2 regions of the Variovorax sp. GW821-FHT10B04 genome follow, and region 1 is predicted to be linked to the other one. Evidence: predicted binding sites of a transcription regulator. Region 1 holds the regulator's gene; the other holds the start of a gene.
What was found. Region 1 encodes HrcA, which represses chaperone genes, less so after heat shock. Its sites were predicted from a motif close to TTAGCACTCNNNNNNNNNGAGTGCTAA; they were not measured.

Region 1 (11,900 bases):
CGTGCTCACGCGCGTGCTTGGTTTCGAAGGCGACCTGTCGTCGGCCGCGCAGGAGCGCGCGCTGTGGGACATCGCGACCCGATTGCTGCCTGCCGAGCCCGGCGACGCGATGTCGGGCTATACGCAGGGCGTGATGGACCTGGGCGCCACGGTTTGCGTGCCGCGCCGGCCGACCTGCATGTTGTGCCCGGTGAACGACGTCTGCGGTGCGCTACGCCAGGGCGCGCCCGAGAAATTCCCGGTCAAGACGCGCAAGCTCAAGCGCAGTTCGGAGTCGCTCTGGATGCTGCTGGCCGAGGACGGGCAAGAACGCATCTGGCTCGAGAAGCGGCCGGCGAAGGGAATCTGGGCCGGCCTCTATTGCCTGCCGGTGTTCGACAGCCGGGATTCTTTGCTCCAAGCGCTGGCGCCGAGCGCGCGCGGTACTGCGTGCGACGCGCAGGCCTTCGTCCACGTGCTGACGCACAAGGACCTGCACCTGCATCCGGTGGTGGTGTCTATCGATGATGCAGCGCGCGCGGTACCGGCCGGCGAAGAAGGCGGCTGGTTTGCCGATGCCGACTGGACATCGCTCGGCCTGCCGGCGCCGGTGCGCAAGCTGCTGCTCAGCCGGCGTCCAGTTCTCGGTGCCGCTTGAGCGTGGCCCAGCGCGCGCCGAATTCCCTCGCCAGCTGTTCGACCAGGAACACCGAGCGGTGCTGGCCGCCGGTGCAGCCGATGGCCACCGTCACATAGCTGCGGTGATCGCGTGCCAGCGCATCCAGCCAGCGGCCCAGGAACAGCTCGATGTCCTCGTACATGCGCGCCACGTCGTCGTGTTCGCGCAGCCAGTCGATCACCGGCTGGTCGCGTCCCGTGAGCGAGCGCAGCGTCGGCACGTAGTGCGGGTTGGGCAGCATCCGCACGTCGAACACGTAGTCCGCATCGAGCGGCACGCCACGCTTGAACGCGAAGGATTCGAAGACCAGCGTCAGCGCGCTTTCCGGCGCTGAGATCAGCGACTTCACGTAGCTCTGCAACTGTGCCGGCCGGATGATGCTGGTGTCGATCACGTCCGCCCGATCACGCAGGTCGGCGAGAAGTTCGCGTTCGAGTTCGATCGCGTGCACCAGCACGCGGTGCTGCTCCGGCACGTCGGTGCGGCCTTCCTGGCGTGACAGCGGATGGCGCCGCCGCGTCTCCGAGTAGCGCCGCACGAGCGCGTCGGTCGTGGCGTCCAGGAAGAGAGAGCGCAGCGAAATGCCATCCTGGCGCAGACGCTCCAGTTGCTGAGGCACCATGGGCAGCGAGATGCCGCTGCGCACATCCATGGCGATGGCCACGCGCGTGCCTTGCTGTTGCTGCTGCAGCGCGATGAACGGCGACAACAGTTCCGGCGGCAGGTTGTCGACGCAGTAATAGCCGGCATCTTCCAGCGCATGCAGCGCCACGGACTTGCCGGAGCCCGACATACCGGTGATCAGTACGAGTTCGAGATTCATGATGTAGCGGCGTCCGTGGCCTGCCGGCCCAGCATTTCGCGTGCATGGGCCAGTGTGGTGGACGAGATCCGCTCGCCGCCAAGCATGCGGGCGAGCTCTCGCACGCGGGCTTCGTCGTCGAGCGCCGAGACGCCGCTTTCGGTCCGCGGGCCGCCCGCGCTGCTGCGTTGCGCGGTCTGCTGCTTGGCGACCAGCAGGTGATGATCGGCACAGGCCGCCACTTGCGGCAGGTGCGTGACGGCCAATACCTGGCGGTCGCGGCCGAGTTGCTGCATCAGGCGTCCGACCGTTTCGGCCACTGCGCCGCCGACGCCGGAATCGACCTCGTCGAAGATCAGTGTCTGCGCGGTGCCGAGCTGGCTGGTCGTGACGGCGATGGCCAATGCGATGCGCGAGAGCTCGCCGCCCGACGCCACCTTGCCGATCGGCCGCGGCGTGCTTCCGCTGTGACCGCTGACGAGGAACGACACGTCTTCCAGTCCCGCGCGGCCCGGCTGCGTGAGTGGCTGCAGCGCCACCTCGAACCGGCCGCCCTGCATGCCCAGGCCTTGCATCGCGCGCGTGACCGCTTGCGAGAGCTTCGGCGCCGCCTGCTGGCGCGCCTTGCCGACCGCCTTGGCTTCCTTCTGATAGCGCTGCGATGCGTTCTGTTCGGCTTTTTCCAGCGCTGCGAGATCGCTCTGGGCATCCAGCGTCTGCAACTCCGCCTGCCAGCCTGCAAGCAGTGCCGGCAGGTCGGCCGGCGTGCGCTTGTAGCGCCGCGCCAGCGACATCCACGAACCCATGCGCTCGTCGAGTGCGGCCAGTTCGCGCGGGTCCGCATCCGCGTGCCGCAGATAGCCGTGCAGCGAGTGCGCTGCGTCGGCGGCCTGCGCGACGCTGGAAGCCAATACTTCGCCGAGCGCCTTGAATTCGGGTTCGATCCGTTCGCAGTCCTGCAGCAGCGAGACGGCGCGCGCGAGCGAGGCGAGCGCGCCGTTCTCGTCGTCTTCCAGCGCGCTGCGAGCCGCTTCGGCAGCGTCGATCAGCGACTGTGCGTTCGACATGCGCGTGTGATTGGTGGAAAGTTCGTCCCACTCGTCGACGCCTGGAGCGAGCTTGGCCACTTCGCCGATCTGCCACTGAAGCCGTTCGCGTTCACGCAGCAGCGAATCCTGCGCCGCGCGTGCCGTGTCGAGCGTCGACAGCGTTTGGCGCCATGCATGCCAGGCGACATCGAGTGCGTCTGTCGCGATACCGGCGTAGGCATCGAGCAGGCCACGTACGGCGTCGGGGCGCGTCAGGCTTTGCCAGGCGTGCTGGCCGTGGATGTCCAGAAGCTGGTCGCCCAGCGCGCGCAACTGCGTCGCCGTGGCGGCACTGCCATTGATCCAGCCGCGGCTGCGGCCTTGCAGGTCCACGGTCCGCCGCAGCAGCAGGGCGTCGCCGGTCTCGAAGCCGCCTTCGTCGAGCCACGCATCCAGCGTGGGATCGGCGTCGAACTCGGCGCTCACGTCCAGCCGCTCGGCACCTTCGCGCACCGAACCCGCATCGGCCCGGTTGCCGAGGGCCAGTTGCAGCGCGTCGATCAGGATGGACTTGCCGGCTCCCGTTTCGCCCGTGAGGACGGTAAAGCCGGTCGACAGGTCGAGGTCGAGTGTGCGCACGATCACGAAGTCGCGCAGTGCAATGCGTCGCAGGGCCATTCAGGAACCTCCTTCGTTCCAGTGCAGCTTCTTGCGCAGCGTGTCGAAGTAGCTCCAGCCCTTGGGATGGAGAAAACGCGCGCGGTAGTCCGAGCGCCGCACGACGACGCGGTCGCCGATCTCGACCGATGCGAGGGACTGCATGTCGAAATTGGCACTGGCGTCGCGGCCGGATACCAGTTCGATCGTGATCTCATCCGCGTCCGGCAACAGGATCGGCCGGTTGGACAAGGTGTGGGGCGCGATGGGCACGAGTATCCAGCCGGGAATCGACGGATGCATCAGCGGGCCGCCCGCCGACAGCGCATAGGCCGTCGAGCCGGTGGGCGACGCGATGATCAGGCCGTCGGCGCGCTGGTTGGCCACGAAATGGCGACCGACCGACACACGCAACTCGACCATGCCGGAGGTCGCGCCGCGGTTGACGACGACGTCGTTCATCGCCAGCGTGTCGAACACGCAGTGGCCGTCGCGCATCACATGGGCGTGCATGAGGCTGCGGTGGTCTTCCTCGTATTCGCCGGCCAGCATCGGCGTGAGCGTCGACTGGTAGTTGTCGAGCGGGATGTCGGTGATGAAGCCGAGCCGTCCGCGGTTGATGCCGATCAGCGGAACGCCATAGGGCGCCAGCAGCCGGCCGATGCCGAGCATGGTGCCGTCGCCACCGACCACGAGGCCGAGGTCGCAGCGCTCGCCGATTTCCTTGACGCTGAGCGCTTCGTAGGGGCCAACTTCGGCATCGCTGGCGGCCGAACGCTCGACGAACACGCGACAGCCACGCGATTCAAGAAAGCTGCCGATCTCTTCCATGACGCCGTCCTGCGCCCCGGCTTGGGCGCGCGCGCCGGAAGCCTGGTACTTGCCAATGAGTGCGACATGCCGGAAGCGGGGGATCATTCATAAATTACAACACTAAAATCTGACCATGCTGGACGACCGCGCCAAGTTGCTGCTCAAGACATTGGTCGAGCGGTACATCGCCGAGGGGCAACCCGTCGGGTCACGCACGCTCTCCAGATCCGCAGGGCTCGAACTCTCGCCGGCAACCATCCGCAATGTGATGTCCGACCTGGAAGCGCTGGGTCTGATCACCAGCCCGCACACCTCCGCCGGACGTATTCCGACCGCGCGGGGTTACCGGCTCTTCGTCGACACCATGCTGACCGCGCAGCGCGACCAGTTTCCGACGCAGAGTCTCGCGCCCGATCAGCCGCAGAAGGTGATCGCGAATGCGGCCAATCTTCTGTCGAGCCTGTCCCAGTTCGTTGGTGTGGTGATGGCGCCGCGCCGCGCTTCGGTGTTTCGGCAGATCGAGTTTCTTCGCCTGTCCGACCGCCGGTTGCTGGTGATCATCGTGTCGCCCGATGGCGATGTGCAGAACCGGGTGATCTTTCCGGAGGTCGACTATTCGCAGTCGCAGTTGGTCGAGGCGTCCAACTACATCAACGCGCACTACGCGGGCCTGTCGATCGAGCAGGTGCGCGATCGGCTGAAGTCCGAGGTCGAGCAATTGCGCGGTGAGATTGCTTCGCTGATGCAGGCGGCGGTCGAGGCGAGCTCCGAGGTCATGACCGCCGCGCAGGACGAGGTGGTGATCGCCGGTGAGCGCAACCTGCTGGCCGTGACCGACTTTTCGAGCGACATGGGCCAATTGCGCCGGGCCTTCGATCTGTTCGAGCAAAAGGCGCAGATCATGCGATTGCTCGATGTGTCCAGCAAGGCCGAAGGCGTGCGCATCTTCATCGGCGGCGAGAGCCACGTGGTGCCATTCGAAGAGCTGTCGGTCGTCAGTGCCAACTACGAAGTCGATGGCCAGGTGGTCGGCACGCTCGGCGTGATCGGGCCGACGCGCATGCCCTACGACAAGATGATCCAGATCGTCGACATCACCTCGCGGCTCGTGACCAACGCGCTCAGTTATCGTAAATAGTGGACATGCCGGGCGTTGCCCCCCGGCTTTGCTGCGAGCGGCCTACTAGAATCTCGGGCTGCGCGGGCCGTTAGCTCAGTTGGTTAGAGCAGCGGACTCATAATCCGTTGGTCGATGGTTCAAGCCCATCACGGCCTACCACGCAGAAATTTCAAGAAGATTTGGCGAGTTTTCGGGAAGCCCCAAAAAACACGCTATAATTTGAAGCTCAGCGGCTGTAGCTCAGTTGGATAGAGTACTTGGCTACGAACCAAGGGGTCGTGGGTTCAATTCCTGCCAGCCGCACCATATGGATACCCCCAGAATCGCAAGGTTCTGGGGGTTTTTCATTTCCGGAGTTTCATTCGATGAGCAAGGCGTTCACCAAGGAAACCGATGCCGACGAGGATGACGACGGCGCAGGCGGTGGCCTGCCGGCGTTGCCAGCCGGCAGCAAGAACTACATCACCCCGCAGGGTTACGCGCGCCTGCGTGACGAACTGCTGGCCCTGATGGACGTCGAGCGGCCGAAGGTGGTCGAGGCGGTTCATTGGGCGGCAAAGAACGGCGACCGTTCGGAGAATGGCGACTATCTCTACGGCAAGAAGCGACTGCGTGAAATAGATCGCCGCATCCGCTTTCTCACCAAGCGCCTGGAAATTGCCGAGATCACCGACCCATCGGTCCATCACGGGCGCGACCAGGTGTTCTTTGGTGCGACGGTGCGTTATGCCGATGAAGCCGGCGATGAACGCACGGTGACGATCCTCGGGATCGACGAGGCTGAAAGCGCGCGCGCGCAGGTGAGCTGGATTTCGCCGATTGCGCGTGCGTTGCTCAAGTCGCGTGAGGGCGACGTGGTGAAGCTGGTCACGCCCGCCGGCGTCCAGGAGGTTGAAGTGCTGGCCGTCAACTACCCGGCCGCAGCCTGAGGATTCGTCGAACAGGGCGCGTGTATGGCGCCGGTCAGGGCGCCGGCACGACGCGGTTGGCCGAGAGTACCGATGGCGAGCGTTTGACCGCCCGGAGCGCGGCCTCGAGGTGCGACTTGTCGCGCACCGCGATCACGAAACGCAGGTCGGTCGAATCCTGAGGCGTTTCTTCGGTCATCTCGACATGCGTGATGTCGGCCTCGGCATCCGCGAGTGTCGACGCCACGCGTGCCAGCACGCCCTTGTCGTTCCGCACGGTGATGACCACGCCGGTTTCGAAGGTGCGGACCGGGTCGTCTGCCCATTCGACCGCGAAGAAGCGTTCGCTGTCCTTGTAGTGAAGCCGCTGGCCGACGCCGCAAGTCTCCGTGTGCACGACAAGGCCTTCGCCGTGACCCAGGTAGCCGACGATCGCATCGCCCGGCACCGGTCGACAGCACAACGCAAACCGAACGGAGGAGTTCTCGCTGCCGTCGAGAGTGACTGCGCCCTGTGACACGGTCTCGTGCGCCGTGAAGCGCTCGCGGCTCAGCAGCAGGGCGTCGGGCTTCTCGCCAAGTTCCGAAAGCAATGCCATCAACCGTTTCGCGACGATGCTCGCGACCCGTTTGCCGAGGCCGATGTCCGTCAGCAACTCGCCGCGGGTGCGGCTGCCGGTGAAGCGCAACAGCTTTTCCCACAGCGTCTGATGTTCCGCGTCGTCGGCCGGCAGCTTGCTCAGTCCCTCCGCGCGCAGCGCCTGTGCCAGCAGTTTTTCGCCCAGGCCTTCCGATTCGACATGCGCGAGCGTCTTGAGATAGTGGCGGATCTTCGAGCGCGCGCGGCCGGTACGCACGAAGCCCAGCCAGGCCGGGTTCGGCGTCGACACCGGCGCCGTGATCACTTCGATCACGTCGCCATTCTTCAGCTCGGTGCGCAGCGGCACTTGATCGCCGTTGATGCGCGCGGCCGAAGCGTGGTCGCCGATATTGCTGTGGATCGCGTAGGCGAAGTCGACCACCGTGGCGCCGCGTGGAAGCGCCATGATCTGGCTCTTGGGCGTGAACACATAGACGGCATCGGGAAACAGGTCGACCTTGACGTGGTCCCAGAACTCCGCGGCATCCCGCGTCTCGTCCTGAATGTCCAGCAGCGACTGCAACCACTTGGTGCCCAGGCGGTCGCTGTTGGCCGCACTGGGTTCGGACGCCTTGTACAGCCAATGGGCCGCGACGCCGGATTCCGCGACGACGTGCATGGCTTCGGTGCGTAGCTGGAATTCGACGTTCACGCCTGCGGGACCGACCAGCGTCGTGTGCAGCGACTGATAGCCATTGAGCTTGGCGATCGCGATGTGGTCCTTGAATTTCCCCGGCAAGGGCTTGTACATCTGATGCAGGATGCCGAGCCCCGTGTAGCAGGCGATCACGTTCGGCACGATCAACCTGAAGCCGTAGATGTCGGTGACTTGCGCGAAGCTGAGCCGCTTTTCCTCCATCTTGCGATAGATGGAATACAGCGTCTTTTCGCGGCCGGCGATGCGTACGTTCATGCCGGCGGCGGTGAAGGCGGTCTCGAGTTCGCGCTGCACTTTCTGGATCAGATCGCGTCGGCGTCCGCGGGCCTTGGCAACAGCCTTGGCGAGGATGGCATAACGCCATGGTCGCAGGTAGCGGAACGAGAGCTCCTGCAGTTCGCGGTACGTCTGGTTCAGTCCGAGGCGATACGAGATCGGGGCATAGATTTCCAGCGTTTCGCTGGAGATGCGGGCCCATTTCTCGCGAGGTGCGTCGGACAGCGTGCGCATGTTGTGCGTGCGGTCCGCAAGCTTGACCAGGATCACGCGAACATCGCGTGCCATGGCCAGCAGCATCTTCCGGAAGGACTCGGCCTGGTTCTCTTCGCGTGTATCGAACTGGAGCTTGTCCAGCTTGGTCAGGCCGTCGACGAGTTCCGCAACGGGTGCGCCAAAGCGTTCGATCAGCTCGGACTTGGTGACGCCGCAGTCCTCGATCGCGTCGTGCAGCAGGGCGGCCATCAGCGCCTGGGCATCGAGCTTCCATTCGGCGCATTGCGCTGCGACCGCGATCGGATGCGTGATGTAAGGCTCGCCGCTGTTGCGCAGCTGGCCGAGGTGCGCCTCATCGGCGAAACGATAGGCGCGCCGGACGAGATCGGTGTCTTCCGGACTCAGATAGTCGAGCCGGGCCGTGAGCGCTGCAAAACTTGCGGCCGCGGCATTGAGCGCCGCCGGACTGGGGCGGGGCGTGCCGCGAAGGGCGTTGGACTGGGGCTTGGCGACCGCGCTCATGTCTGCCACTTTAGCGTGGCTCTGGTGAAGGGGTATTCAGGGATAAAAAAAGCACCGCGTTGCGGTGCTTTCTGTTGTGGGGCTGCGTCAATCAGCCGGGCACTTTCTTGAGCATTTCGATGCCGATCTTGCCTTCTGCAATCTCGCGCAGCGCGGTCACGGCCGGCTTGTTCTTGCTCTCGATCTTGGGCGCATGGCCCTGGCTCAGCATGCGCGCCCGGTACGTGGCGGCGAGCACGAGTTGAAAACGGTTGGGGATGTGCTCGAGGCAGTCTTCGACGGTGATGCGGGCCATAGGTCTTTCGCGTGAGTGCTGTGAACGGGATGTCGTCAGGGAATGTTCAGCGCGGCAAAGGTATCTGCACGAGCTCGGCGCTGGGCCGAATACCGGAGCCGCTGAGCGTGGACGATGGCCTTGAGGTCAAAAAGCGCCCGCTCAAATAACTCGTTGATTATAACGAAGTCGAATTCGTTGGAGCGCGCCATCTCCGTCGCGGCATTCTGCAGGCGCAGTTCGATGACGGCGGCGCTGTCTTCGCCGCGGCGCTCGAGCCGCGAGCGCAATTCTTCCCAGCTCGGCGGCAGGATGAAGATCAGCACCGCGTTCGCAAACGTCTTCCGGATCTGGATGGCACCCTGGAAGTCGATTTCGAGGATCACGTCCGCGCCCTGCGACACGCGTTCCTCGATCGCCTTCTTCGACGTGCCGTAGCGCTGGCCATGCACATGGGCCCATTCGACGAACGCATCGGCCTCGACCAGTGCGTCGAACTCGGGATGCGAAGCGAAGAAATACTCTCGTCCGTGCTTTTCCTGCCCACGCGGCGGCCGGGTGGTGTGCGACACCGAGGGTTGAACCGCCGAGTCGAGTTCCATGAGAGCCTTCACGAGGCTCGATTTGCCCGCCCCGCTGGGCGCTGCGACGACGAAGATGTTGCCTGGGTAGTCCATGGGTTGCTCTATTCGATGTTCTGGACCTGCTCGCGCATCTGTTCGATCAGCACTTTCATGTCGACGCCGATTCGCGTGAGTTCGAGCGCTGCCGACTTCGAGCCCAGCGTGTTCGCTTCGCGGTGCAGTTCCTGGATGAGGAAGTCGAGCCGTTTGCCGATCTCGCCGCCCTTCTTGACCAGGCGCCCGATCTCGTCGAGATGCGATCCGAGGCGCGTGAGTTCTTCCGCCACGTCGATGCGGATCGCGAATGCGGTCGCTTCGGTCAGGGCGCGGTCCTGCGCCGCCTCGGGCAGCGTGCCGCCGGTCAGTCCCATGGCTTCTTGCCAACGTTCCAGGAACCGCGTGCGCTGCTGTTCGACCAGTTGCGGCACCAAGGGCCCGGCCTGGGTCGCGAGCTTGTGCAATTGCGCGAGGTGGTCGTTGAGCATCGTCGCAAGACGGGCGCCTTCACGCTCTCGTGCCGCCATCAGGCTGGTGAGCGCTTTCTCCGTCACTTCGAGGAGGGCTCCGCTCCAGTCGCCGCGTGCCGTGGTGTCGCCGCCGGCCAACCGCAGTATGTCGGCGACGCTCAGCTCGCGTGCGCCGGGCAACCACGCGCAGATGCCGTCCTGCAGGCCGTTCAGGCGCTGCAGAAGCTTGGTCGAAGGTTCTGCGATGCCGGCCTGCGCCGTGCTTTCGATGGCCGCGCGGAGCTCGACCTTGCCGCGCTTGAGCTTGGCCGTGAGCAGCTCCCGCAGGGCGGGTTCATGCTGCCTGAGCTCTTCAGGCAGCTTGAACGTCAGGTCGAGAAACCGGCTGTTGACCGATCGGATTTCGATGCCGAGACGGGCCGTGGAGACTGGCCTGGACTCGGTGTCGGGGGGGCTTGCAACGGGGCCGTTTTGGCCGCTGGCATAGCCGGTCATGCTGTAAACTGGCATTTCGCCTCGCTGAGATGTGTTTGCATGCGCCGAGGCGACGGCGCTGCGTTCGCTTGCCGACCCATCGCCTTCGGGCGAAACTCCCTGATTATGTCAAAGGTCAAGCCGTCGCCCTTGCTGCCGGAAACGGTCATCGGCGGCTACCGTGTCGTGCGGCGGCTTTCGTCGGGTGGTTTCGGGGTGGTTTACCTGGCCATGGACCCGCATGATCAGCCGGTCGCCATCAAGGAATATCTTCCGGCATCGCTCGCTTCGCGCGAGCCGGGGCAACTGGCGCCACAGGTTGCATCCGAGAAGGTGTCGCTCTACCGACTCGGGCTGAAAAGCTTCTTCGAGGAAGGCCGATCGCTGGCCCAGATCTCGCACGCCTCGGTGGTCAGCGTGCTCAATTTCTTTCGCGAGAACGAAACCGTCTACATGGTGATGAACTACCTGGAAGGCGCCACGCTGCAGGACTTCATCGTGACTGCGCGCGACCTCAAGAGACCGAAGGTCCTGCGCGAGTCGACCATCCGGTCGCTGTTCGACGAGATCCTGCGCGGACTGCGCATCGTCCATCAGCACAAGATGCTGCACCTGGACATCAAGCCCGCCAACATCTTCGTGACCGACGACGACCGCGCGGTGCTCATTGACTTCGGCGCCGCGCGCGAGGTGCTGTCCAAGCAGGGCGACTTCGTGCGCCCGATGTACACGCCGGGTTTTGCTGCGCCGGAGATGTACCGGCGCGACTCCTCGATGGGCCCCTGGACCGACATCTACGCGATCGGCGCGTGCATCTATGCCTGCATGCTTGGCCATCCGGCCGCGGATGCGCCTCAGCGCCTCGACAAGGACCGGCTGGGCCTGTCGCTTTCACGGCTGCGCGGCGTTTACTCGGACGACATGATCGAGACGGTCGAATGGTGCATGGCGCTCGATCCGCTGGCGCGGCCGCAATCGGTCTTCGCGCTGCAGAAGGAGCTCGGTCGCGAGGGCGAGCGCCGCTACACCAAGCTGTCGGTCAGCGAAAAGGTGCGGCTGTCGATCGACAACATCCGGTCGAGCGAGCGCAAAGCCTTGCCGAAGACCGTCGTGCCGACCACGCGCGCGATCTGAGATCCGATGCAGTGGACAATGGCGATGCCGTCCCGACCAAGGTAATCCATGGAAGCGCCCTCGCTTTCATCATCCCGGCCAGAATCCGATCGACAGCGATCGCGCCGGTCTCGACGACAAGGCCTCCGCGTCGGCCGCCGAGGGCAGCGGTGCTGCTCGCGGAGCGGCTGAGCGCCGGGCCAGAATTCCTTCAACCGTTTTCCTCTCAACTTCCATGACAGCTTTCATCCGAAGCGGCGACCGTGCCGTCGACCAGTTGCGCACCGTGCGCATCACCCGCGGTTTCACCATCCACGCCGAAGGCTCCGTGCTCATCGAGTTCGGCCAGACGCGCGTGCTCTGCACCGCTTCTGTCGAAGAAAAGGTGCCTCCGCACAAGAAGGGCAGCGGCGAGGGCTGGGTCACGGCCGAATACGGCATGCTGCCGCGCGCCACGCACACCCGCAGCAGCCGTGAAGCGGCCAAGGGCAAGCAGACCGGCCGCACGCAAGAGATCCAGCGCCTGATCGGCCGCTCGATGCGCGCCGTGTTCGACCTGCAAGCGCTGGGCGAGCGCACCATCCACCTCGATTGCGACGTGCTGCAGGCCGACGGCGGCACGCGCACCGCGGCCATCACCGGCGCCTTCGTG
Region 2 (11,900 bases), on a different contig from region 1:
AGCGGACAAACCTCGACGCTATGTGGGCAACAGCGTATGGACCGTCAGTCGCGGACGACACGCAATGTAGTTTTGCGGCGGGATAATGTTTTGCATGAACCAACTCGACGCCCTCCGCCAATGGACCACCGTGGTTGCCGACACCGGCGACTTCCGTCAACTTGCCCAGTTCAAGCCGCAGGACGCGACGACCAATCCGTCGCTCATCCTGAAGGCCGTGCAGAAGGCCGACTACAAGCCGCTGCTCGAAGAGGCCGTGAAGAAGCACAAGGGCAAGCCCGTCGATGAGGTCATCGACCGCCTGCTCGTCCGCTTCGGCACCGAGATCCTCACGCTGATTCCGGGCCGGGTGTCGACCGAAGTCGACGCGCGCCTGAGCTTCGACACCGCGGCCACCGTGGCGCGCGCCGAGCGCATCGTGGCGCTCTACCGCGCCGAAGGCATCGACACCGAGAAGCGCCTGCTGGTCAAGATCGCTTCGACCTGGGAAGGCATCGAAGCCGCCCGCCATCTGGAGCAAAAGGGCATCCACACCAATCTCACGCTGCTGTTCTCCTTTGCGCAGGCCGTGGCGTGCGGCGCAGCCGGCGTCAAGCTGATCTCGCCCTTCGTCGGCCGCATCTACGACTGGTACAAGAAATCGGCCGGCAGCCAGTGGGACGAGGCTGCGAATGCTGGCGCCAACGACCCCGGCGTGAAGTCGGTGCGGCAGATTTTCGACTACTACAAGAAGCACGGCATCGCGACCGAAGTGATGGGTGCCAGCTTCCGCAATGTGGGCCAGATCGCAGCCCTGGCCGGCAGCGACCTGCTGACCATCAGCCCCGACCTGCTGGCCGAGCTCGCTGCCAGCGACGCACCGCTGAAGCATGCGCTCGACGCCAAGGCTTCGAAGGACCTGGACATCCCCAAGGTCACCTTCGACGAGCCAGGCTTCCGCTTCGCGCTCAACGAGGACGCGATGGCGACCGAGAAGCTCGCCGAAGGCATCCGTGCCTTCGCAGCCGACGCGGTCAAGCTCGAAAAGCTGATGGAAGCGGTCGTATGAGCTTCGGTTTGCGCTGCGATCGCGCAGCGACCTGGAAGGCGCTGCAGGCGCACTACGAGAGCACCGGCGCAGGCTTTGACCTGCGCGAGGCTTTTGCAGCGGACGGCGGGCGTTTCGAGCGGTTCAGCCAATCGGCGCCGTATGTGTTCGGCGATCTCTCGAAGAGTTTGATCGATGCGCAGACCGAGGACTTGCTGCTGGCGCTGGCGCGCGAATGTGGTCTCGAAGCGCACCGCGACGCCATGTTCGCAGGCGAGCACATCAACAACACCGAAGACCGCGCGGTGATGCATTTCCTGCTGCGCGCACCGGCGGACGACGCCCGTGCGCAGGCGCGCAATGCTGCCGAGCTGAAGCAGGTGCATGCAACGCTCGACGCGATGCTCGCCTGGGCCGAGAAGGTGCGCGGCGATCACACGATCACCGATGTGGTCAACATCGGCATCGGCGGGTCCGATCTCGGCCCGCAGATGGCGGTGCTGGCGCTGGGCGAATTCGTGGCGCCGGGCAAGCGCTTCCACTTCGTTTCCAACGTCGACGGCCACGAGCTCGATGGCGTGCTCAAGGGCCTGGCGCCGGAACACACGCTGTTCCTGATCGCGTCCAAGACCTTCACGACGGCCGAGACGATGACCAATGCGCAGTCGGCCAAGCGCTGGTTCACGCAGTCCGGCGGCACCGACATCGCACGCCACTTCGCTGCGCTCACCACCAACGTCGACGCTGCGCGCAGCTTCGGCATCGAGACCACCTTCGGCTTCTGGGACTGGGTCGGTGGCCGTTATTCGCTGTGGTCGGCCATCGGCCTGCCGATCGCGCTGGCCATCGGCGCCGACGGCTTCCGTGCGCTGCTGGCCGGCGCGCATGCAATGGACGAGCATTTCCGCACGGCGCCGCTTGCGCAGAACCTGCCGGTGCGGCTGGGGCTGCTCGACGTCTGGTATCGCAACTTCCACGGCTTCACCAGCCGCAGCATCGCGCCGTACCACAGCGCGCTCAAGCGCGTGCCGGCCTATCTTCAGCAGCTGGAGATGGAAAGCAACGGCAAGCAGGTCGATGCGACCGGCGCAGCGCTGGACTTCGGCACGTCGCCCGTGCTGTGGGGCGAGCCCGGCACCAACGGCCAGCATGCGTATTTCCAGATGCTGCACCAGGGCACCGACGTCACACCGCTCGAGTTCGTGGCGGTGCGCGACGCGTCGCATCACCTCGAAGGGCATCACGCCAAGCTGCTGGCCAACGCACTGGCGCAAGCCCAGGCGTTGATGGTGGGCAAGTCCGACGCGGGTGGGCACAAGAACTTTCCGGGCAACCGGCCGAGCACCTTCTTCGTGTTCGAGAAGCTCACGCCAAAGGCGCTCGGTGCCTTCCTCGCGATGTACGAACACCGCGTGTTCACCAGCGGCGCGCTGTGGGGAATCAACAGCTTCGACCAATGGGGTGTCGAGCTGGGCAAGGTGCTGGCCAAGGACATCGAGCCACGGCTTGCTTCGGGCGACGCTTCGGGCCTCGACGCCTCCACGGCTGGCTTGCTGGCGCGGCTTCGCCAGGCCTGAGCTCGCTCGCGACGGGGCCGCGTGCCGGGCACGGCCCGGCCCTGTCCGATCAAAGGTAACGGCTCCAGAGGGCGATCACGCCACTGCTCGACCCTGAACTGCTGCTGCTGGTGCCGTTCGCGCCCGGCTCATAGCCCGCAGGCAGGTTGGTCAGCTTGATCGTCGTCGATGCGCCCATGGCGTTGCTGGTCGACGTGCCCTGCGCCAGTGCGGTGATGTAGCCGTACACCGTCGTGCTGCCACCGCTGCTGAATTCGTTGCCGGCCTTGATGCTGCCGTAGATGGTGTTCGACGCCCCCAGCGTGATGCTGCCGCCGGTGTAGGTCGTGCCGTCGGTGCTGCCCGCCATCAACGCGTAATTGCCGAGGCCGTTGCTCGCGCTGTAGTCGTAGGTTTTCGCGGTCGTGTTGCAGAGCTGCGTTGGATAGAGCTTCGGGAAGTAGCTGTTCGTGCAGATGCCGGTCGGTGCATAAGTGACGCCGCTCACCGCGCCGCTGTAACCGGCGTAGTTGGGCGCATAGACGACCGTGCTGCCGCTGGTTGCGATGTTGCCGGTCGCGATGAAGGTGTTGAAGTACGTGCCGTTGCCGACCGTCAGGTTGCCCTTGAACCAGGCGATGCCCTGCGCGATGCTCGTCCCGTTGAGCGTCCAGGTGCCATTGCCGTAGCCGAAGCAGTTGTTGTTGTCCGAGTAGCCCTTGCAGATCGTGACCGCGACAGAGACTGCCGGCGAGGCGCATTTCGGGCTGCCGCTGGTCGAACCCGAGGCCAGCGCAGTGCACAGGTAGTCCTTGTAGCCGCCGTCGTAGTCGCCCAGGAAGTAGTCGCCGCTGGCAATGCCCGAGACATTGCGCACCGTGACCACCTTGTAGCCATTGCTGTCTATCTTGAAGACGTAGTTGGCTGCCGACTCGATCTCGTTGGCGTTGAAGCTCGAAGTCGAGATGGCGATCTCGGACACGCTCGACACCGGCACCTGAAGGCCGGGTGTGACGGTCACCCAGGTGGCGGTCGCGGGGTCGGCGCCTGTGACGGTACCGCCCACGGCGCCGTATTCGGTGCCGCCCCAGTTGGTGTCGACCAGGTTCTTCTCGGCCCGCAGCGTGCCGGAGATCGAACCCGAACTGATCCGCACGCTGCCCTTGGTCCGCACGTTCACGGCGCCGGAATTGCCCTGCAGGTCTGCGCCCCAGTCGAGCTGCCGCGCACCGCAGAGCACCGTGCCGGTGTTGTCGCTGATGCCGATGGTCGACACGTCGCCGAAGGCCGCGCTCCCGTCGCCCACCACCGACCCGTTGGCGCGCACCGTGCCCCTTGCCGCCGCGGCGCCGGACAGGCAGATGTTGCCGCGCGCCTGCAGGTTCTGCTGCCCCGAGACGCTGCCCGTGAGCCGGATGTCGCCGTTGGCCTGCAAGGTGTCGAAGGATGAGCCGCTGCCGATATCGACGGAGCCGGTCGACCTGATCACGCTGACGCCCGTGATGCTGTTGCCGCCGGTGCTTACGTCGCCCAGCACGTTGATCTGGTAGCTCTTGCCGGCTTCGCCCTGCACCTGGATGCTTCCGCTGAGCTGCAGGTTCTTGTTGAAGGAGATGACGTTGGTGTTGGTGGCGGTGGCCGTCGAGCCGGTCTGGAACACCACCTGCAGGGTCGAACTGGCTTCAGCCCGGGTGCCGACCGCCGTGGAGCCCGTTGTTTCCACCGTGTATTGCCTGAGGTCGCCACTGCCGGCGCCGACTGCACTGACGGCCGCAACACGCGCGGTGATGCCGTCGACACCCGTGAGCGTGAGGTCCACACCGGGCGTGCCTTTGGCCGCTGCCGCATCCACCGCCGCCGCCAGATCCGCCAGATGGCCGGATTCCTGCAATCCCGAGAGATAGCTTCGGACGATCGACACGCCCGTCCATGCCTTGATCTGTGCCTGTGTCTGGGCGTGCAGCGACAGGCTCTGCTCCTGTGTGCCGCGGATGTGCTGCATCAGCCCGAACACCGTGGCCGAGAGCGACAACCCGACCAGCAGCATCACCAGCACCGTGGCCATGCCGTGCTGGCGATGGCGCGACGCGCGATGCGGACGGGCGCGCCGCTTGCGAGACGAGGATGAGCGTGGTGTCATGCCGCAGGCGCCGAGAAATTGGCGAGGCACACCGTGATCTCGATGGGCAGGCCCGGCGGGGTCGATGGCACGGGCGTGGTACCCGTCGACACCGTGCTGTGCGCACTCTTCAGTGTCACCAGCACGCCACCGGTGACGGCCAGGCCGAAAGGCTGGCAGCCCGTGGCATCGGTGGCGGCCGCCGCGAACGTCACCGGGCGGGTGTCGGTCACCAGCGTGCTCGTCGTCCAGGTCGTGCTGGCCCAAAGCGTGCCGGCTGCACAGGGCGTGGGCAGCAGCCGTTGCAGGCCGCCGCCGGCTGGCGCATAGAGGCCGCTGCACTGGACACCGGCGCCGTTGCGCGTATCGAAACTCCAGACGATCGCATTGCCGTCGACACCTGCCGCGGCGACCGAGCCGTTCAGGCGTTGCGTGCCGTTGTCGAACGTCGCGTTGCCGAGCACGATGAGATCGGTGCCGAGTGCCGGCGTCGCGAGGCCGAAGCCTGCCCCCTGCAGTTGGATCTGTGCGGCGAGCAGGCCGGAAGCCCGCTGGCCATCCGCGCTGGCGTCCTGGCCGGCACCGACCGCGGCGTGGATGGTGTCGCGGTAGAGCGTCATCATCGCCAGCATGATCAGCATCGAGATCACGATGCCGACCAGGAGGCTGATGAGCCCGGCGCCCCGTTGTGCGTCGCGGTCCGCGCGCGGCTGCCGGCTCATGGCTGCACGGCGATCCGGCCGTCGCCGCCAAACAGGGCGCGGCTCGCGGCGGTGCTTGGTGTCGACAGGCTCAATGCAGTGACCGGGGCGGTGGCGCCGCTCAGCGTGACCGCGTTGCTGCCGTCGGGCAGGCTGATGGTCACATTGCCGCGCTGGCAACTGAAGTCGAGCGTGAAGTCGTTGCCGGCCATGTGGAGAGCCGAAGGCGCAACCCCGTCGATGCACAGCGCAGTCACGCCGGTCTGCTGCAACACCTGCCGCAATTGCGTCACCGCCATGTTCTGCGTATTGAGATAGCGCTGGCCATAAAGCGTGCGCGCGGCTGCATAGCTCAAGCCCAGGCCGATGACGCCGAGCAGCACCATCGCAATCAGCGCCTCGAGCATCGCGTCGCCGCGCTGGGCGTTGCGGCTACTGGAACGTGCCGCCGGCATTTTGGTCGCCCTTGCTGATCAGGAAGCGGGCCGCACCGAGCGGCAGGCTGGTGTTGTCGATGCCGAGCGTGCGCGTCGTCGCGTTGTCGCCAAGGACGACGGTGATGCCTGCGGGAAGCACGGTCTGCCACTTCACGGCTGCCTCGCCGACGGCGCAACTGCTGGCAGCCGGGTCGCCGGAACAGGCGAGCAGCGTGCCGTCAGCGGTGAGCCGAAGGCCCGCCGCCGGGTCCGGCACTTGCGCCTGCGTCGGATTGCGCAGCGCGATCGCCTTGCCGACGCTGTAGCCCTGCAGCAGGCGGCTTTGCGCGTCCTGCACGCGTGCGCCGTTGATCCAGGCGGTCGTCAGTGGAACGGCTGCGGCCAGCAGCAGCGCGAGGATCGTCATCGTCACCATCAGCTCGACCAGCGTGAAACCACGTGCGCACGCGCGCTGTCGCTGTATCTGCGGGCTGCCCGCGGTGCCGTGGCTCACCATGTGGTGAATCCGCAGGCGTCGCCGGTGGCCGTGCGCGTGTTGTCGCTCTGGAGGACCAGCGTGCAGTCCATGCCGTCGAAGCCGGCGGCCGTGACGGTGTAGGCGGACGGCGAGGCCGTCGATGTGAGCGTGTAGGTGAAATAGGCGCTCTGCGTCGGCGTCCAGCCTGGCATTGCCTTCTGCGTGTCCGCCGTGGCGGTTGTTGTCGTGACCGGATAGCTCAACGTCTTCTGGAAGCCGTTCTCCAGATTCAGGCTCAGCGAGATCAGGTCGCTGGCTGCGGAGCGTGCACGGCTTTTCTTGATGTACGTCGCATAGGTCGGCAATGCGACCATTGCGAGGATGGCCACGATCGCGACGACCACCATGACTTCGATCAGCGTGAAACCCGATGGTCCACGGCCGCGAAGACGCGCTGGCAAAGCGTTGGCCATCTGCGCTGCTTTTCCTCTGAAATGATCTGCCCCGGCGGGGGTAACGATGCGTATGGTACCCGCCGATTGTCAATTTCCTTTACAGGCTGAATGAACGAAAAAAGGGCCGCTTGCGCGGCCCTTTTTGATTGTGAGCAGGAGGCTCACACAGGCAATTACATGCCCATGCCACCCATGCCGCCCATGCCGCCCATGTCGGGCATGCCGCCGCCAGCGCCGGACTCTTCCTTCGGTGCTTCCGCGACCATGGCTTCGGTCGTCAGCAGCAGCGAGGACACCGAAGCGGCGTTCTGCAGTGCGGTGCGGGTGACCTTCGTCGGATCCAGGATGCCCAGTTCGAGCATGTCGCCGTACGTGTCGTTCGCAGCGTTGAAGCCGTAGTTGCCCTTGCCGGCCAACACGGCGTTCACCACCACCGAGGCTTCGCCGCCGGCGTTGTTCACGATTTCGCGCAGAGGCGCTTCGACGGCCTTCAGCACCAGCTTGATGCCGGCGTCCTGGTCGGCGTTGTCGCCCTTGATCGAGTCGCCGACAGCTTGCTTGGCACGCAGCAGAGCCACGCCGCCGCCAGCCACGACGCCTTCTTCCACTGCAGCGCGGGTGGCGTGCAGGGCGTCTTCGACGCGAGCCTTCTTTTCCTTCATTTCGACTTCGGTGGCAGCGCCGACCTTGATCACTGCAACGCCGCCGGCCAGCTTGGCCACGCGTTCCTGCAGCTTTTCACGGTCGTAGTCGCTGGTCGCTTCTTCGATCTGAACGCGCACTTGCTTGACGCGGGCTTCGATGTCACCGGCAGCGCCAGCGCCGTCGATGATGATCGTGTTTTCCTTGCCCACTTCGATGCGTTGTGCCTGGCCCAGGTCGGCCAGCGTGACCTTCTCGAGCGTCAGGCCGACTTCTTCGGCGATGACCTTGCCGCCCGTCAGGATGGCGATGTCTTCCAGCATGGCCTTGCGGCGGTCGCCGAAGCCAGGTGCCTTGACGGCCACGACCTTCAGGATGCCGCGGATCGTGTTCACGACCAGCGTCGCCAGGGCTTCGCCTTCGACTTCTTCGGCAATGATCAGCAGCGGACGGCCCGACTTCGCGACTTGTTCCAGCGTGGGGAGCAGGTCACGGATGTTGCTGATCTTCTTGTCGTAGAGCAGCACGAAGGGGTTGTCCAGAATCGCCGATTGCTTTTCCGGGTTGTTGATGAAGTAGGGCGACAGGTAGCCGCGGTCGAACTGCATGCCTTCGACGACGTCGAGTTCGCTGTCCAGCGACTTGCCGTCTTCCACGGTGATCACGCCTTCCTTGCCGACCTTGTCCATCGCGTCAGCGATGAGCTTGCCGATGGTTTCGTCGCTGTTGGCCGAGATCGAGCCGACTTGTGCGATTTCCTTCGACGTGGTCGTGGGCTTCGAAGCCTTCTTCAGCTCGGCGACCAGGGCCGTGACGGCCTTGTCGATGCCGCGCTTCAGGTCCATCGGGTTGATGCCCGCGGCCACGTACTTGAAGCCTTCGCGAACGATGGCTTGTGCCAGTACCGTGGCGGTCGTGGTGCCGTCACCAGCGTTGTCGCTGGTCTTGGAGGCCACTTCCTTCACGAGCTGGGCGCCCATGTTCTGCAGCTTGTCCTTGAGTTCGATTTCCTTCGCGACCGACACACCGTCCTTGGTGACGGTGGGGGCGCCGAACGAGCGTTCGAGCACCACGTTGCGGCCCTTGGGGCCCAGGGTCACTTTGACCGCGTTGGCCAGGATGTTGACACCCTCGACCATGCGAGCGCGGGCTTCACCGCCGAAGACGACGTCTTTTGCTGCCATGTTGATTTACTCCGAAAGGATTTGAATGATGGGAAGGGAGCGATGGAGAAGAATTACTTCTCGACGACTGCGAACAGGTCGTCTTCCTTCATGACCAGCAGCTCGTCGCCGCCGACCTTGACGGTCTGGCCGCTGTACTTGCCGAACAGGACGCGGTCGCCGACCTTGACGGTCAGTGCGGCCAGTTCGCCCTTGTCGTTGCGCTTGCCCGGGCCGACGGCCAGGACTTCGCCTTGATCGGGCTTTTCAGCGGCTGCGTCGGGGATGACGATGCCGGAGGCGGTCTTGGTTTCGCTGTCAACACGCTTGACGATCACGCGATCGGCCAAAGGACGAAGGTTCATTGCATCTCCTGGAAAGAAACGGGGTTTGGTTGTGGTGTCGTTCCCAAGACGGGGCGACAGCCGGTCGACTCGAAGCGTTGGCTGGTTGTTAGCACTCAGCTTCAGCGAGTGCTAATGATACGGGCTTTTGTGTCGGTTTCAAGACCGCGGTTTTCCTGAACTTCGACTTGCCATCGAAGTCCGACAGCGCCGAGCCCGCGTTCTTCGCTTCCGCCGACTGAGATATTGTTCTTGTGATGCGAATCTTTTCCCTGACTGTCCTCCGCCTTCTGACGGGGGCTTTGCCGGCGTTCTGCCTGACGGCCGTGCACGCACAGGCCCTGCCGCCCGGCGTGCAGATCGGCATGAGCGCCGATGCGCTGCAGGCGGTGGTGCCGGCCCTGGAGCGCGTGGCGCGCCCACAGCGCCTGCCTGGTGGCCTGGCCGGAAGCTGGCGGCTGGCGCCGACGGTGCTGGCCGGCTTGCCGTTCGAGGCGACCTTCTACTTTGCTGCGGGCATATTGCGGCGTGTCGAGTACGTCGCGGCGGCGCAGGTCGAGCCCGACCATGGCGCGGCTGCCTTCGCGCAGTTGCTGGAGTGGGGGCGCGCCGCGTTCGGCCCCGAAGTCGGCGCACGCGATCCGGGCAATGCCTATGCGTCGTGGGTGTCGGGCGACACCGATGTCTATGCGCAGCATGTCGACGATCCGCGCCGCGCCAGCGTGCGGCTGGTCTACAAGGCGCGGCAGCTCAAGGACGGCGGCGAGCTCTGACGTCGTCCGCCGAGCCGGGCTCAGGCGTCGACCAGCATCCCGCGCTTCTCGATGAACGCGACGACTTCGGCCAGGCCGGTGTTGGTCTTCAGGTTGGTCATCACGTAAGGCCGCTGGCGGCGCATGCGCTGCGTGTCGGCTTCCATCACGCCCAGGTCGGCGCCGACGTAGGGCGCCAGGTCGGTCTTGTTGATCACGAACAGGTCGCTCTTGGTAATGCCCGGGCCGCCCTTGCGCGGGATCTTCTCGCCCGCCGCGACGTCGATCACGTAGATCGTGAGGTCGCTCAATTCGGGGCTGAAGGTCGCCGCCAGGTTGTCGCCGCCGCTCTCGACGAACACGATGTCGGCGTCCGGAAAGTCGCCCAGCATGCGGTCGATCGCCTCGAGGTTGATCGATGCGTCCTCGCGGATCGCCGTATGGGGGCAACCGCCGGTTTCCACGCCCATGATGCGTTCGGCCGGCAGCGCACCGGCGACCGTCAGCAGGCGCTGGTCTTCCTTGGTGTAGATGTCGTTGGTGATCGCGATCAGGTCGTACTTGTCGCGCATCGCCTTGCAGAGCATCTCCAGCAGCGTCGTCTTGCCGGAGCCGACCGGTCCGCCGATGCCCACGCGCAGGGGCGGCAGTTTCTTGGTGCGATGAGGAATGTGGTGCAGTGCGGAAGCCATCGTTCGAGTCTCTGGAATCAGCTCCGGAAGAGCCGGGAATATTGGGTTTCGTGCCGCGCCGAATGGATGGCGAGCATGGGTGAAAAGGCCTGGCGGGCGTCGTCCGGCAGGGCGATCGCCAGGTCGACCGCAGCCGGGATTTCCTGCGCGAGCCGCCCCAGCATGCGCTGGCCGGCACTCTGGCCCAGCGGCACGCACTTGACGGCCGCACCGGTCATGTTCTCGGCCCAGCCGAAGGCGAAGGCCAGGCAGCTGTCGCGCACGCCTGCGTCGGTGCGGCTGGCGGCGAAGGCGAACGCCACCGGATAGGTGATCGACATGCCGTCAAAGCGGGCGGCAACGTCGGCGTGATGGAGCTTGAGCCATTCGACGAAGGAGCGGCCCATCTGTTCGGTCTGGAGCAGGAACTCGGCCGATTCGCGCGTCTGCAGCACCCAGGCGTTGAGCGCATGGAGACGCGCCACGTCGCCGCTGCGCCAGGCGGCGATGGCCTGCGCGACGATCGACAGGTCGGCACGCGCCAGGCTCAGGTGCAACTGATCGGCGATCCAGTCGGCGGCGCTGGCCTCGCTCGCCAGCTCGCCCGATTCGACGCCGGCCTCGAGCCCCTCGGAATACGAGAAGCCGCCGATCGGCAGGGCCGGCGAGGCGAGCCAGATCAGCTGCAGCAGGCTGGAGGCGGGCAGGGCGCCCGGTGAGTCGGGCATCAGTGGGCGTGGTCGTGACCGTGGTCATGGTCGTGCGCGCCACCGTACGCATCCGGGTGCAGGACCGGGCCGACCGGGGTCTTGCCGTGCGAATGTCCATGGTCGTGCGCGTGATCGTGTCCGTGCGCGTGATCGTGTCCGTGCCCGTGCCCGTGGCTGTGACCGCCCGTCGCACCATGCGAACCGTAGGCGCCGCCTTCGGGCTCGAAGGCTTCCTCGGCTTCATGAACGATCAGATGCATCGAGCGCAGCATGGCGGCCAGCACGTGGTCGGGCTCGATCTTCAGGTGGTCCGGCTTGAGTTCGATCGGCACGTGGCGGTTGCCCAGGTGGTAGGCCGCACGCGTGAGGTCGAACGGAGTGCCGTGCTGGCTGCAGTGCGTGATGACGAGCACCGGCTGCGGTGCGGCGATCACGCGGATCAGCGAGCCGTCTTCCGCCACCAGCACGTCGCCGCCGCGGACGGCGGTGCCGCGCGGCAGGAACACGCCGATCTGGCGGCCTTGCGAATCGGTGGCGTCGAAACGGCTTTTCTGGCGCACGTCCCAGTCGAGTTCGACCGTGGCGGCGCGCTTGAGCAAGACGGGGGCGAGGCCTCCGCCCTGGGGCATCAGTTTGCTGGCGTTGAGCATGGGACTTGATTCCGGCAGTGAGCCGTCGATAATATAACAACCGTTATAACCAAGGGATTCGCGATGTCGGCACTCAAACTCACCCAGATCGGCAACTCCGTGGGTGTGATCCTGCCCAAGGAAGTACTGGCCCGCCTGAAGCTCGAGAAGGGCGACACGCTGTTCATGACCGAGGCGGTGAACGGGGTGACGCTGACACCTTACAGCACCGAATTC

Region 2: a site for HrcA is predicted at 9,011-9,037, ahead of AC07PZ_RS14485 (co-chaperone GroES). Genes of this name have one in related genera too.

The regions. Positions count from the first base shown of each region.
Region 1 covers NZ_JBWKNQ010000007.1:46,335-58,234, reverse strand. Annotated here, with positions in the region: gene mutY (A/G-specific adenine glycosylase) at 1-637, shown strand, start outside; gene rapZ (RNase adapter RapZ) at 606-1,481, opposite strand; gene recN (DNA repair protein RecN) at 1,478-3,166, opposite strand; gene AC07PZ_RS18095 (NAD kinase) at 3,167-4,063, opposite strand; gene hrcA (heat-inducible transcriptional repressor HrcA) at 4,092-5,096, shown strand; tRNA gene AC07PZ_RS18085 (tRNA-Ile) at 5,161-5,237, shown strand; tRNA gene AC07PZ_RS18080 (tRNA-Arg) at 5,308-5,384, shown strand; gene greB (transcription elongation factor GreB) at 5,444-6,007, shown strand; gene AC07PZ_RS18070 (RelA/SpoT family protein) at 6,042-8,297, opposite strand; gene rpoZ (DNA-directed RNA polymerase subunit omega) at 8,389-8,592, opposite strand; gene gmk (guanylate kinase) at 8,628-9,248, opposite strand; gene AC07PZ_RS18055 (YicC/YloC family endoribonuclease) at 9,257-10,171, opposite strand; gene AC07PZ_RS18050 (serine/threonine protein kinase) at 10,262-11,269, shown strand; gene rph (ribonuclease PH) at 11,484-11,900, shown strand, end outside.
Region 2 covers NZ_JBWKNQ010000005.1:104,678-116,577, reverse strand. Annotated here, with positions in the region: gene tal (transaldolase) at 95-1,048, shown strand; gene pgi (glucose-6-phosphate isomerase) at 1,045-2,604, shown strand; gene AC07PZ_RS14515 (hypothetical protein) at 2,654-4,723, opposite strand; gene AC07PZ_RS14510 (PilW family protein) at 4,720-5,424, opposite strand; gene AC07PZ_RS14505 (type IV pilus modification PilV family protein) at 5,421-5,858, opposite strand; gene AC07PZ_RS14500 (pilus assembly FimT family protein) at 5,836-6,336, opposite strand; gene AC07PZ_RS14495 (type IV pilin protein) at 6,330-6,770, opposite strand; gene groL (chaperonin GroEL) at 6,926-8,578, opposite strand; gene AC07PZ_RS14485 (co-chaperone GroES) at 8,632-8,922, opposite strand; gene AC07PZ_RS14480 (hypothetical protein) at 9,228-9,674, shown strand; gene ureG (urease accessory protein UreG) at 9,695-10,345, opposite strand; gene AC07PZ_RS14470 (urease accessory protein UreF) at 10,363-11,052, opposite strand; gene ureE (urease accessory protein UreE) at 11,052-11,684, opposite strand; gene AC07PZ_RS14460 (AbrB/MazE/SpoVT family DNA-binding domain-containing protein) at 11,748-11,900, shown strand, end outside.